2 linked regions of the Herbiconiux aconitum genome follow. The protein of the gene in region 1 interacts with the protein of each later gene in a pairwise test. Links are inferred from orthologs where the notes say so. Each region holds a gene or a part of one and is shown in the gene's direction. Other genes may lie near its edges.

What was found. Proteins that work in one complex are often made in the same cells at the same time.
Region 2: the proteins of rlmB (region 1) and tsaE interact in binary tests that used the Escherichia coli proteins (3 or more experiments, as listed by UniProt). The link is inferred for Herbiconiux aconitum from one-to-one orthologs.

What each region holds. Positions count from the first base shown.
Region 1 is NZ_JANLCM010000001.1:1,947,589-1,955,521, forward strand. What follows is about bases 2,981-5,980. They hold rlmB (23S rRNA (guanosine(2251)-2'-O)-methyltransferase RlmB), read left to right. Parts: upstream 2,981-3,958; coding sequence 3,959-5,002; downstream 5,003-5,980. Other genes in these bases: cysS (cysteine--tRNA ligase), read left to right, coding at 2,981-3,966; N1027_RS09325 (DUF4032 domain-containing protein), read right to left, coding at 5,019-5,980. Also shown: N1027_RS09300 (hypothetical protein), read right to left, coding at 1-456; N1027_RS09305 (CarD family transcriptional regulator), read left to right, coding at 583-1,065; ispD (2-C-methyl-D-erythritol 4-phosphate cytidylyltransferase), read left to right, coding at 1,103-2,278; more of cysS, read left to right, coding at 2,533-2,980; more of N1027_RS09325, read right to left, coding at 5,981-6,299; N1027_RS09330 (ABC transporter ATP-binding protein), read right to left, coding at 6,405-7,505; N1027_RS09335 (DsbA family protein), read left to right, coding at 7,784-7,933. UniProt on the Escherichia coli protein: Specifically methylates the ribose of guanosine 2251 in 23S rRNA.
Region 2 is NZ_JANLCM010000001.1:1,837,409-1,842,873, forward strand. What follows is about bases 1-2,999. They hold tsaE (tRNA (adenosine(37)-N6)-threonylcarbamoyltransferase complex ATPase subunit type 1 TsaE), read left to right. Parts: upstream 1-1,216; coding sequence 1,217-1,783; downstream 1,784-2,999. Other genes in these bases: alr (alanine racemase), read left to right, coding at 1-54; alr (alanine racemase), read left to right, coding at 51-1,220; tsaB (tRNA (adenosine(37)-N6)-threonylcarbamoyltransferase complex dimerization subunit type 1 TsaB), read left to right, coding at 1,891-2,502; rimI (ribosomal protein S18-alanine N-acetyltransferase), read left to right, coding at 2,499-2,999. Outside these bases: more of rimI, read left to right, coding at 3,000-3,041; tRNA (adenosine(37)-N6)-threonylcarbamoyltransferase complex transferase subunit TsaD, read left to right, coding at 3,038-4,087; N1027_RS08790 (DUF4190 domain-containing protein), read left to right, coding at 4,204-4,482; N1027_RS08795 (DUF4190 domain-containing protein), read left to right, coding at 4,582-5,196; N1027_RS08800 (class I SAM-dependent methyltransferase), read right to left, coding at 5,224-5,465. UniProt on the Escherichia coli protein: Required for the formation of a threonylcarbamoyl group on adenosine at position 37 (t(6)A37) in tRNAs that read codons beginning with adenine.

The sequences.
Region 1 (7,933 bases):
GTACTCGGGGAGGCTGGTGTTCAGCACCGGGACGAGCACCTGCTTGCCCTCGACGTCGCCGTACTGGAAGAAGACCGGGAACAGACTGCCGGGCTTCGTGACGTTGTTCAGCAGGATCTGCTCGCCGTCTTCGCCGCCGAAGCTCGTGATGGCGCCTTCGCCGGCCACGGTGATCTGCTCGCTGACCCGCTCACCGGTGGCGCCGTCTTCGTACTGCACGGTGACCTTCTGGCTGGCGTCGGCCGTGTTGACGAACGACACGAGCATGCTGGCGAGCGAGCCGTCCTCGCTGATCAAGGTCGCGTTGCGCACGGCCACCTGACCGATCGTCGCGTTGACGCCGTCGGAGGTCTCGACGATGTTCTTCGTCGCCTGCGGTGTGATGAAGGCACATCCTGCAGTACCGAATGCGACCAGTGCGCCCACCAGAACGGATGCCGCGAACCGAGCTCTCACAAGACCCTCCAGAGTCGTAAACGCTTTGACTCGAGCTTACAACGAGCGGGCCGCGACGGGATGGTTAGGACACCCTAACTACATACCCCCTGTGGTATCCTGGTAGCCACGGAAGGACATCCATTCATGCTTTTTGAGGTTGGCGAAACAGTCGTTTACCCCCACCACGGAGCCGCGACGATTTCCGAGGTGAAGACTCGGGTCATCAAAGGCGAAGAGAAAATCTACCTCAAACTCCGTGTGACGCAGGGTGATCTGACCATCGAGGTGCCTGCCGACAACGTCGACCTGGTCGGCGTGCGCGATGTCATCGGCCGCGAGGGCCTCGACAAGGTTTTCGAAGTGCTGCGCGCTCCCTTCACCGAGGAGCCCACCAACTGGTCCCGCCGCTACAAGGCGAACCTCGAGAAGCTGGCGTCGGGCGACGTCATCAAGGTGAGCGAGGTCGTGCGCGACCTGTGGCGCCGCGACCAAGACCGCGGTCTCTCCGCGGGTGAGAAGCGGATGCTCGCGAAGGCCCGTCAGATCCTGATCTCCGAGCTCGCTCTCGCCGAGAAGACCGACGAGGAAAAGGCCTCGCTGGTGCTCGACGAGGTTCTGGCCTCCTAGCCTTCCCGATCCCGCCGTGGAGCACCGAGCCTCGGCTGTGCCGACTGAGCGCCCTTCGGTCGGCATCATCGTCGTCGCGGCCGGTTCAGGCACCCGTCTCGGCCGCAACGTGCCGAAGGCGTTCGTCGAGGTCGGCGGTCGCAGCATCCTGTCGCGGTCGATAGATTCCATTCGGCGCATATCCGAACCGGTTGAACTGGTGGTGGTCGTGCCCGCCGACTTGGTGGGGGCCACCTCAACCCATTTGTCAGATACCCCTCACGTGGTCGTCGCGGGCGGCGCCACCCGGCAGCAGTCGGTGGCTGCCGGTCTCGAGGTGCTCTCGGATGCCGTCGATCTCGTTCTCGTGCACGATGCGGCGCGCGCCTTCACTCCGGTCGACGTGTTCGAACGTGTGATCGCGGCCGTTCGGTCGGGAGCGGGTGCGATCGGTGTCATCCCCGGGCTACCCGTCACCGACACCATCAAGGGGCGCGATGCCGACGGCGTGGTGCAGCAGACGATCGACCGCTCCCGTCTCACCGCCGTGCAGACACCGCAGGGCTTTCCCCGAGCGCTTCTGGCCGAGGCCTATGCCCGGGCGGGCGAAGACGTGACCGACGACGCGGAGCTCGTGCAGCAACTCGGGCACCCGGTGCACGTGGTGCCCGGCGACGAGCGCTCGTTCAAGATCACCAACCCGCACGATCTGGAGCGAGCCGAGGAGCTCGCCGCGCCGGGTGCCCGCGCTTCGGCTCCTCACTGGCGTACGGGCATCGGAGTGGATGCACACGCATACGCCTCCGACGATGCGCCGGCCGAGCTCTGGGTCGCCGGTCTGCACTGGCCCGGTGAGCGAGGTCTTGCGGGGCACAGCGACGGCGACGTCGTGGCGCACGCGATCTGCGATGCACTGCTCGGCGCATCCGGTCTCGGCGATCTCGGCAGCCGTTTCGGCACCTCCGACCCCGCCTTGGCCGGTGCCCACGGCGAGGTCTTCCTGCGTCGTACCCGCGACCTCCTCGAGCAAGCGGGCTTCACGATCGGCAACGTCTCGGTGCAGCTCATCGGCAACCGCCCCCGCTTCTCCCCCCGCAAGGCGGAGGCGGATGCGCTGCTCACGTCGATCCTCGGCGCTCCCGTCAGCGTCTCGGCCACCACCACCGACGGCCTGGGTTTCGCCGGCCGCGCTGAGGGCTTGACGGCAATCGCAACCTGCCTGGTAGTGGGCTAGAGACCCGCAACCCTGGCCCCCACCGAGCCCGCGTAGCGCGCGGTCACCGTCACGCTTGCGTTTCCCAACACGTGGCCCGCGAGAGCGAACGCAACAGGCCGCTCCCAGGCAACCCAGGGTGAGCGCGTGGCCGGAGGGCCCGACCGCAGGCCGGGCCCTCCGACCGCACGCGAACATGTCGCGGAGCGCCGGGCAAGGACCGGCGCGACCCGGGCAGCCCGAGCGAAGCCCCGGCCGCCCGGTAAACTAACCCAGTGACTCTGCACCTCTACGACTCGAAGGCCCGCGCGCTCACCGACTTCACCCCGCTCGTTCCGGGCCAGGTCGGGATCTACGTCTGCGGCCCCACCGTTCAGTCGTCGCCGCACATCGGTCACCTCCGTTCGGCCCTGGTCTACGACCAGCTGCGCCGCTGGCTCTCCTACAGCGGCTACGCCGTCACCTTCGTGCGCAACGTCACCGACATCGACGACAAGATCCTCATCAACGCGGCTGAGAGCGCGGCGGCCGGCAGCCCGGAGGAGTGGTGGGCCCTGGCCTACCGCATCGAGCTCGAGTTCACCGCGGCCTACAACGCGATCGGGGTGCTGCCCCCGACCTACGAGCCGCGCGCGACGGCGAGCATCCCCGAGATGCAGGCGATCATTCAGCGTCTCATCGATGCGGGGCACGCCTACGCTCCCGACGACGGCACCGGTGACGTCTACTTCGACACCGGCAGCTGGCCCGGCTACGGTGAGTTGACGCATCAGAAGCTCGACGACATGGCGCCGGCCGCCGACTCCGACTCGCGTGGCAAGAAGGATGTGCGCGATTTCGCACTCTGGAAGGGTCACAAGGTAGGCGAGCCCGAGACGGCCGCCTGGGTGAGCCCGTGGGGCCGTGGCCGGCCGGGCTGGCATCTGGAGTGCTCGGCGATGTCGACCAAGTACCTCGGCGCCCAGTTCGACATCCACGGAGGCGGCCTCGACCTGCGTTTCCCGCACCACGAGAACGAGGAGGCGCAGTCGCACGCGGCCGGCGACCCGTTCGCGAACCTCTGGATTCACAACGGTCTCGTCGCCATCACGGGCCAGAAGATGTCGAAGTCGCTCGGCAACTCGATCTTCGCCTCCGAGCTCATCGAATCGGCTCGCCCGGTCGTGCTGCGCTACTACCTCGGGGCGGCGCACTACCGTTCCACGCTCGAGTTCCACGACGGAGCGATTGCCGAGGCCGAGGCCGCGGTGTCGCGCATCGAGGGCTTCCTCGAGCGCGCCGAGCGGCGACTGGCCGGCACACGCTTCGCGGGAACCTCCGAGCTCGTCATCCCCGCCGAATTCCGGGAGGCGATGGATGACGACCTGAGCGTTCCGCAGGCGATCGCCGTCATCCACGAGACGGTGCGCCGCGGCAATGCCGCACTCGACGACGAGGACTTCGCCGAGACGGCAGCGCTGCTCGGCCAGGTGCTCGCGATGACGGAGGTGCTCGGGATCAACCCGCTCTCGCCCGAATGGGCGACGGGCGGGGATGCCGTCGCCGAGCGGGCACTGGGTACGCTGGTCGAAAGCCTCATCGCCGATCGAGAGACGGCGCGCACGAACCGCGATTTCGCAACCGCGGACCGCATCCGAGACGAACTCGGACAAGCCGGAATATCAATTGAAGACACGCCGAACGGCGCGCACTGGAGTCTCGATGGCTAAATCAGGAACGGGCCGCCCCTCGAGGGCCGGCGCCGTACGCAGGGGCACCAAGGGCAGCAAGGCCGTCGGATCGGGCGGCCAGGGCCGCCAGGCGCTCGAAGGCAAGAAGCCGACCCCGAAGGCGGAGGACCGCCCGTACCACCCCGCCGGCAAGGCCAAGGCGGCGCGCGAGCGTCTCGCAGCGGCCGGCGGCGGCAAGGGCGCCCGTACGGGCGGGCGTTCGTCGAACGACCGGGGACAGGGTCAGGATGCGCCGCGCAACGCTCCGGCCCGCCGTGTGAAGAAGGCCGACGACAGTGAGATCGTCACCGGCCGCAACTCGGTGGTCGAGGCGCTGAGGGCGCACATCCCGGCGACCGCACTCTACGTCGCGTTCCGGGTGGAGGTGGACGAGCGCGTCAAGGAGGCGCTGTCGCTGGCCAACAAGCGTGGCATCCCGGTGATGGAGGTCATGCGGCCTGAGCTCGACCGGCTCTCCGGGCACGACTCGGTGCACCAGGGGCTGGCGCTGAAGGTGCCGCCGTATGAGTACGCGCATCCGGAGACCCTGCTCGACGAGGTTCTGGCGAAGCACAAGACGCCGCTGTTCGTGGCGCTCGACGGCATCACCGACCCGCGCAACCTCGGGGCGATCATCCGCTCCACCGCCGCGTTCGGCGGACATGGCGTGATCGTGCCCCAGCGACGCTCGGTGGGTGTGACGGCCTCGGCTTGGAAGACCTCAGCGGGCGCCGCCGCGCGCACCCCCGTCGCCATGGCGTCGAACCTCACCCAGACCCTTAAGGCCTTCAAGGCGCGCGGCGTCTTCGTGATCGGTCTCGACGGCGACGGCGACGTGAGCCTCCCGGGCCTCGACTTCGCCGACGGCCCGATCGTGGTCGTGGTGGGCAACGAGGGTAAGGGCTTGAGCCGTCTCGTCACGGAGACCTGCGACGCGGTCGTCTCGATCCCGATCTCTTCGGGCACCGAGTCGCTCAACGCCGGCATCGCCGCGTCGGTCACCCTCTACGAGATCGCCCGCCAGCGCTCCCAGTAGTCAGCGCCTGTGGGCGTTAGACGGTGAGGCGCCAGTCGGCCTCGCCGTCCTGCGTGGGGATGGGGACGGTGAACGTGCCCGTGGGGGGATCGATGACCGTCGCCTCGTCGCGGCGGTGGCGCAGCACCGTGTCGATGTAGGAGGAGAGCGCCTCGGCCAGCGGCACGTCGCGGTTCTGGTCCTGGCTGATGAACCAGCGGTGCTCGAGCAGTTGGTGGAAGACCTCAGCCGGCTCCAGCTTGCCGCGGAGATCGCGAGGGATGGCGCGGATCACCGGTTCGAACACCTTGGCCAGCCACTCGTGCGCCACCATCTCCTCGTCGTAGCCCTTGCGGGCATACTTCGCGGTGTACGAGTCCAGGTCGTTGAGCAGTCGTCGAGCCTGGTTCTCCTGGGCGTCGAGCCCGGTGAGACGCAGGAGGCGCCGCTGGTGGTGCCCCGCATCCACCACCTTCGGCTGGATGCGCACGGTCGTGCCGCCTTCGGTGGTCTTGATGGCGAGCTCTTCGATGTCGAAGCCGAGGTCGTTCAGGCGGTCGACCCGCTCGTTGATGCGCCAGCGCTCCGAGGAGCTGAACGACTCGGAGCCCGTGAGTTCCTTCCAGAGCGACCGATAAGCGGCAACGATGCCGTTCGAGACGGTGATCGGGTCGAGCTCCTCGTCGATGCGGCCGCCGGCCTCGAGATCCATGAGCTCGCCGGCGATGTTCACCCGTGCGATCTCGAGATCGTTCTCGCGCTGACCGTTCGAGAGTCCGTCGTAGATCTGGCCGGTCTCGGCATCGACCAGGTAGGCCGCGAACGCACCCGCGTCGCGGCGGAAGAGGGTGTTCGAGAGTGACACGTCGCCCCAGAAGAACCCGATGACGTGCAGCCGCACGAGCAGCACCGCGAGGGCGTCGACGAGTCGCGTTGCGGTGTCGGGCCGCAACTGCTGCGAGAACAGGGCCCGATAGGGCAGAGAGAACTTCAGATGCCGGGTCACCAGCACCGAGTTGAGCGGTTCACCCGCGTCATCCGTTCGGTTGGTGATGACGGCGAGCGGATCGACGCAGGGCACGTCGAGTCGCTGCAGGGTGCGCAGCATGTCGTATTCGCGCTTGGCCATCTCGTCCGTCGTCTCCTTGATGGCGATGACGTGTCCGGAGAGGTGGGCGAAGCGCACGAGGTGGCGCGAGATGCCTTTGGGGAGGGCCGCGATGTAGCGGTCGGGCCATTCGTCGAGCGGCACGTTCCAGGGCAGGTCAAGAAGACCGGGGTCGGCGGTGGCTGAGGTGATGTTGAGGGAGGCGCTCATCGGTACGTCCAGATGCTGATCGCGGCGATCGTGGTGTGGAAACGACTCTGCCGTGGCCTTCGAGGGGCCACGGCAGAGTCTAGAACGGTTGAGGAGGCGTAGCGACTAGCTGACGACTGCCTTGTTGCCCAGGCGCTCGCCCGACTCGAGGTCGAAGAGGTGCACGTGGTTCGGGGCGGCGGTGAGGTAGACCTTGTCACCGACGAAGGGATGCGAGCGGCCGTCGACGCGGGTGACGATGTCGGTGCGCTTGCCGTCGATGTCGGAGTGGCCGTAGAGGTAGCCGTCGGCGCCGAGCTCTTCGATCAGGTCGACCGTGACCTCGAGGCCCTCACCGGGGGTGGAGGAGAGCACGATGTCTTCGGGGCGAACGCCGATCGTGGCGCTGGTGCCGGAGGTCGAGGCGAGGGTTTCGCGGTCGACGGGCACGATCGAGGTGCCGAACTTGACACCGTTGTCGGCCAGGTCGGCGTGGAACAGGTTCATCGCGGGGGAGCCGATGAAGCCGGCCACGAACACGTTGTTCGGCTTCTCGTACAGATCGCGCGGCGAACCGACCTGCTGGAGCAGGCCGTCCTTCAGCACGGCGATGCGGTCGCCCATGGTGAGCGCCTCGGTCTGGTCGTGGGTGACGTAGACCGTCGTGACGCCGAGGCGACGCTGCAGGCTCGCGATCTGGGTGCGCGTCTGCACGCGGAGCTTGGCGTCGAGGTTCGACAGCGGCTCATCCATGAGGAACACCTGCGGCTGGCGCACGATCGCACGGCCCATGGCCACGCGCTGACGCTGACCACCGGAGAGGGCCTTGGGCTTCCGGGCCAGGTAGGGCTCGAGGTCGAGCAGCTTCGCGGCCTCGAGAACGCGGGCGGCGCGCTCGTCTTTGTTGACGCCGGCGATCTTGAGCGCGAAGCCCATGTTCTCGGCCACGGTCATGTGCGGGTAGAGCGCGTAGTTCTGGAACACCATCGCGATGTCGCGGTCTTTCGGCGGGATGTCGGTGACGTCGCGGTCGCCGATCAGGATGCGGCCCTCGTTGACCTCTTCAAGGCCGGCCAGCATGCGGAGCGAGGTCGACTTTCCGCAACCGGACGGGCCGACGAGCACGAGGAATTCGCCGTCGGCGACCTCGAGGTCGAGCTTGTCGACCGATGCTCGCGTGGACCCCGGGTAGACACGGGATGCCTTGTCGAACGTGACTGATGCCATGGTTCATTACTCCTTCACCGGCAGGTACGTGCCGGACGATCCGTTGTGATGGATTAACGGGCCTGCCCCATTGAAGACCCAGGGGACATTATGGCATGGGCCGGAGCGCCACGCGGCGGCGCATTCATCGGTGCATTCAGCGAGCCTGTGGCGATCTCCCAGACTCCCTTCCTACTATCATTGAGAAGTTGTGTCCCATCGGGAATGCCGCCCGATCGAGGCGACCACCGTTCAACTCAGCGCACACGAGCAACTCAGAACACACGGAGCATTCACGCATGACCAATGGCGGACCCGACGACTCGCGTCTTTCGAAGAATCAGCGCCGCGAGGCTGCGCGCGAGAAGGCGAAGCAGCTCCGCGAGGAACAGCGCAAGAAAGACATCCGCAATCGGGTCATCCTCATCTCCTCGCTGAGCGTCGTCGTG
Region 2 (5,465 bases), 110 kb from region 1 along the record:
GTGAAGCGCGAGTACCCGGTGCTCGTCAACCGGTCAGAGGGGGTGCCGGCATGAGCGATGCTTCTCCGCGGCGGGAGGCCGTCATCGACCTCGACGCTTTTCGGCACAACGTGCGCACCCTGTCGGCGCTGACGCAACCCGCCGAGACCATGCTCGCGGTGAAGGCCGACGCCTACGGTCACGGCATGGTGCCGGTGGCGCGCGCGGCGCTGGAATCCGGCGCCTCGTCGCTCGCCGTGCTCGACATCCCGGCCGCCCTGGTGCTGCGCGAAGCCGGCATCACCGCGCCCATCTTCGCCTGGATGCACGACCCCGATGCCCTGTTCGGCGCGGCCGCCGAGGCCGACATCGACCTCGGCGTCTCGGCGGTCTGGCAGCTCGACGCCATCGCAGCCGCGGGCGCCTCCCGCGCCCCGCGCGTGCACCTCAAGATCGACACCGGACTCAGCCGAAACGGCGCGACCGAGGAGGACTGGCCTGGTCTCGTGACCGCAGCCCTCGAGTACGACCGCCGAGGTGTCGTGCGGTTGCACGCCGCCTGGTCGCACCTCGCCGACGCCTCGCCCGAGGAAGACGCCGTCGCGCTGGCCAAGCTGCACCGCGCGGTCGCTGTGGCCGAAGAGCTCGGCGCGCACTTCGAGCTGCTGCACCTGGCGGCGAGTTCGGCGGGCATCCGCATGCCCGAGGGTCGGCTCGGTCTCGTGCGCTTCGGGATCGCCGCCTACGGCATCTCGCCGTTCGATGACCGCTCGGGCCGCGACCTGGGTCTCCGGCCCGTGATGACCCTGCGCGCCTCCGTGGTCTCGACGAAGCGGGTGCCGGCCGGTCACGGCGTCTCCTACGGCCTGGTCTACCGCACCGGCGCCGAGTCGACGCTCGCACTCGTGCCGCTCGGCTACGCCGACGGCATCCCGCGTATCGCGACGGGCCGCGGTCAGGTCTGGATCAACGGGCGACGCTATCCGATCGCCGGACGCATCGCCATGGACCAGTTCGTGGTCGACGTGGGCGACGCCGAGGTGGCGCCGGGCGACGAGGTGATCGTGTTCGGCGAAGGGGATCGTGGCGAACCCACGGCCGAGGACTGGGCCGGCTACGCCGAGACGATCGGCGACGAGATCGTCGCCCGCGTCGGGGCGCGCGTGGAGCGGGTGTATCTCGGAGCCGAAGCCGCCCCGTCGCCGGTGGTGTCCGCGCCCACGGAGGACGCGGCATCGTGACCACGGATGCGCGTGCGAGGCTCGCCGAGATCGGCTCGCGTCTCGAGATCGCGACCCCCGACGAGATGCACGAGTTCGGCCGCCGCATCGCGGGCCTGCTGCAGGCGGGCGACGTCGTGCTGCTCTCTGGCGACCTGGGCGCCGGCAAGACCACCTTCACCCGCGGGCTCGGCGAGGGACTCGACGTGCGCGGCCCGGTGACCAGCCCGACTTTCGTGCTCGCCCGCACGCATCCGTCGCTCTCCGGCGGACCGGCACTCGTTCACGTCGACGCCTACCGTTTGGGCAGCGCGCTCGAACTCGACGACCTCGACATCGACTTCGCGCACTCGGTCGTGGTGGTGGAGTGGGGCGCCGGGTTGATCGAGGTGCTGACCGACTCCTATCTGGCGATCGACATCGACCGACCGCACGGGGGCGGGGCCGAAGCCACGGAGGCGGGCGCGGTGCAGACCGGTGCGGCGGATGCCGAAGCGGGCGGCGACGCCGACGCGGGATTCGCCGAAGCGCCGATCGAACCCCGCATGGTGCGCATCCGCACCTCCGGCCCCCGCTGGGCGTGACCGCCTTCCGCGAGGGAGCGCGAAGTCGCCCCTGGGGCCCCGATCACGCCCACTTCGCGCTCCATCGCGGAAGCAAGGGTGGCGCTCGGCCACGTTAGGCTCGATGTGTGTTTCTCGCCATCGATACCTCCGCCGGCACGTCGGTCGCCGTGGCCGACGGCGAGATGGTGCTCGCGGAGCGCTCCACCGAAGACACGATGCGCCATGCCGAGGTGATCGGGGAGATGATCGCGGGAGTGCTCGATGACGCCGGCGTTCCGGCATCCCGAATCCGCACCGTCGTCGCCGGCATGGGGCCCGGCCCCTTCACCGGCCTGCGCGTCGGCATCGCCGCCGCCCGCGCCTTCGCCTTCGGCATCGACCGGCCCGTGGTGTCGGTGGTGAGCCACGACGCCGTCGCCCTCGAGGAATGGTCGGCGGGGGCCCGTGGCCCCCTTCTGGTGGTGACGGATGCGCGCCGCCGCGAGGTCTACTGGTCGAGCTACGATCTCGACGACGACGCGCCGGTGCGCTCCGACGGCCCGGCGCTCTGCAAGCCCGACGAGGTGCCCTACGCCGAGTTCGACCGGATCGACGCCACGCAGGTCAGCGCGGGTGCTCTGGCCCGGGTCGCCCTGCTGCACCGGGAGCGCGGGATGAGCGAGGAGTACAGCGAGCCTCTCTACCTGCGGTCGCCGGATGTCACGATGCCCGGACCGAGAAAGCGGGTGACGCCGTGAGCTGGGAGCTCCGACGCGCGACTGTGGCCGACCTGGACGCCATCATGGCACTGGAGGAAGCTTCGTTCGAGAGCGACGCCTGGTCGCGCGAGTCGATGCGGCGCGAGCTCGAGCATCCGCACTGCTACTACCTGGTGGGGGTGGACGCAGAAGCCGGCACCGGCGTGATCGAGGGCTACGCCGGACTGCTCTGCCCGGTGGGGTCGACGGATGCCGACATCCAGACCATCGCCGTCTCGGAGCAGTCGCGGGGTCGTGGGCTCGGGCGGCAGCTGATGGGCCGCCTGCTCGCAGAAGCGTCGACGCGCGGAGCCGAATCCGTGTTCCTCGAAGTGCGTGCCGACAATCCGGTGGCGCACGGGCTGTATGTCTCGCTCGGATTCGCCGACATCGCCGTTCGGCCCGCCTACTACCAGCCCGACGGCGTCGACGCGATCGTGATGCGCGCCGAGCTGCCCACGCGGGGTCCGGCGCTCGCTGCCGGAGACGCCCTCGCCGACCGCGCCGGTGGCGCTCACGGAAAGGAGGATGCGTCATGACCGGCGGCCCCGTGGTGCTCGGCATCGAGACCTCCTGCGACGAGACCGGCGTCGGCATCGTGCGAGGCTCGACGCTGCTCGCCAACGTGATCGCCTCGTCGATGGACGAGCACGCCCGCTACGGCGGAGTGGTTCCCGAAGTCGCGGCGCGCGCCCACCTCGAGGCCATGAACCCGACCTTGGCCGCGGCGCTCGCCGAAGCCGGCATCGGCCTCGACGAGGTCGACGCGATCGCCGTCACCAGCGGCCCCGGACTCGCCGGCGCCCTCATGGTGGGGGTCGGCGCTGCGAAGGCGCTCTCCGTGGCCACGGGCAAGCCGCTCTACGCGGTCAACCATCTGGTGGGCCACGTTGGTGCCGACGTCCTAGCGGCCGAATCGCTCGAGTACCCCACCATCGCCCTGCTCGTCTCCGGCGGCCACACCTCGCTCCTGCTGGTGCGCGATCTGGTCGACGACGTCGAGCTCCTCGGTGAGACCATCGACGATGCCGCCGGCGAGGCCTTCGACAAGGTGGCCCGCGTGCTCGGACTGCCCTACCCGGGCGGCCCGCAGATCGACCGGGCCGCCGTCGGGGGCGACCCCGCCGCCATCCGCTTCCCTCGCGGATTGATGCAGGCGAAAGACCTCGAGAAGCATCGCTACGACTTCTCGTTCTCCGGGCTCAAGACCGCCGTCGCCCGCTGGGTGGAACGTGCCGGCGACGCCGGCGAGGAGATCCCGGTGGCCGACGTGGCCGCGAGCTTCCGCGAGGCGGTTGTCGACGTGCTGCTCACCAAGGCCTTCCGCGCCTGCGCCGATTACGGCATCCCGCGTCTTTTGCTCGGCGGCGGTGTGGTCGCGAACGCGCGGGTGCGCGAGGCTGCGGCCGAGCGGGCTGCGGCGCAGGGCGTGACCCTGCGCATCCCGCCCCTCTCGCTCTGCACCGACAACGGAGCGATGATCGCCGCGCTGGGAGCGCAGCTGATCCAGGCCGGTCACGCGCCGTCGGAACTCGGGTTCGGTGCGGATTCGACGTTGCCGGTCACCCTCATCCAGATGCCCTGACGACGGGTTCAGACGGCTCCCCTCGAGGAGTGTTACGCGCGTCATTGACACTTTCTCAGCGGCCCTGCCACGATAGGGGCCGTCATCGTGTTTTCTTAGGACAATTGGAGTCTCCCTTGACCGAACCCACGCCCGCCTACACACCGGCACCTGTCGCGCAGAAGACGAACGTGCTCGCGATCGTCTCTCTGGTGATCTCGATCCTCAGCTTCAACATCATCGCCGTCATCCTGGGGTTCATCGCCTTGAGCCAGATCAAGAAGACGGGCGAATCGGGCCGAGGCCTTGCCATCGCCGGAATCATCATCGGCGGCATCGGCGTGATCTTCTGGGTCGTCTTCATCATCATCGCCGTCGCGGCGGCGGCCACCGGAGCGATCACCACGACATACTGATGTGCCGGGCGCAGGCGGCTCCAGATCGCCTGCGCCCGAGCCCGACGACGAACGCAGGCAGCACCGGCCGGCAACGGCCCGAAACAGAAGGGCGTTCCCATGAGCGACACGAACAACCCCACCCCTGATGCCGGAGAGCCGCCGGTTCCTCCGGTGACCTCGCCCGAGACAGGGTCGGTTCCGCCGGTTCCGCCGGCGCCGCCCGCTGCTCCCGCCTCCACACCGCCGCCCGCCCCCGGCTACCAGCAGCCGGTTCCGGGCTACCCCGCCCAACCGCCCGCGCCGGGTTATCAGCAGCCGGGTGGCTATCAGCAGCCTCCCACCGGCGGGTATCCGACCCCTCCGACCGGCGGGTATCAGACCCCTCCGCCGGCCCCCGGATACGGGCAGGCGCCGCCCCCCGGTTACCAGCCTCCGCCCGGGCAGCAGCCCTACTACGGCTACCAGGCGCCGGCCACCCCGCCGATGAACACCCTGGCGATCGTGACGATCATCCTCGCGTTCGTGTTCTCGATCGCCGGCATCGTGACCGGACACATCGCCCTGAAGCAGATCGACCGCACGGGCGAGTCGGGCCGTGGCCTGGCGAAGGCCGGCCTCATCATCTCCTACGTATTCACCGGTCTGGCCGTGCTCGGGGTCATCGTCTACGTCATCTTCATCGTCGTGCTGCTCGCAGCCGCCGGCACCAGTTCGATGTATTCGACCTACTAGGCGCGACGTCTCAGGAGGCCGTCACCGTCATCCCGCGACCCGATCGACGAGCAGCGCTTCATGTGCGCCGTCGACCCGGGTGAGGATGAGGGTGGCGGCCTCCGGTCCTTTCAGGGCGAGGCGGGTGCGGAGCGTGGCCGGGTCGACGTCGATGCCGCGTTTCTTGATCTCGAGAGTGCCGATCCGCCTCTCGCGCAGGGCTTTCTTCAGCTGGGCTTCGCCGGCCGGGAGCCGCTCCTGCACGCGGAAAGCGGCGGCGAACGGGGTGG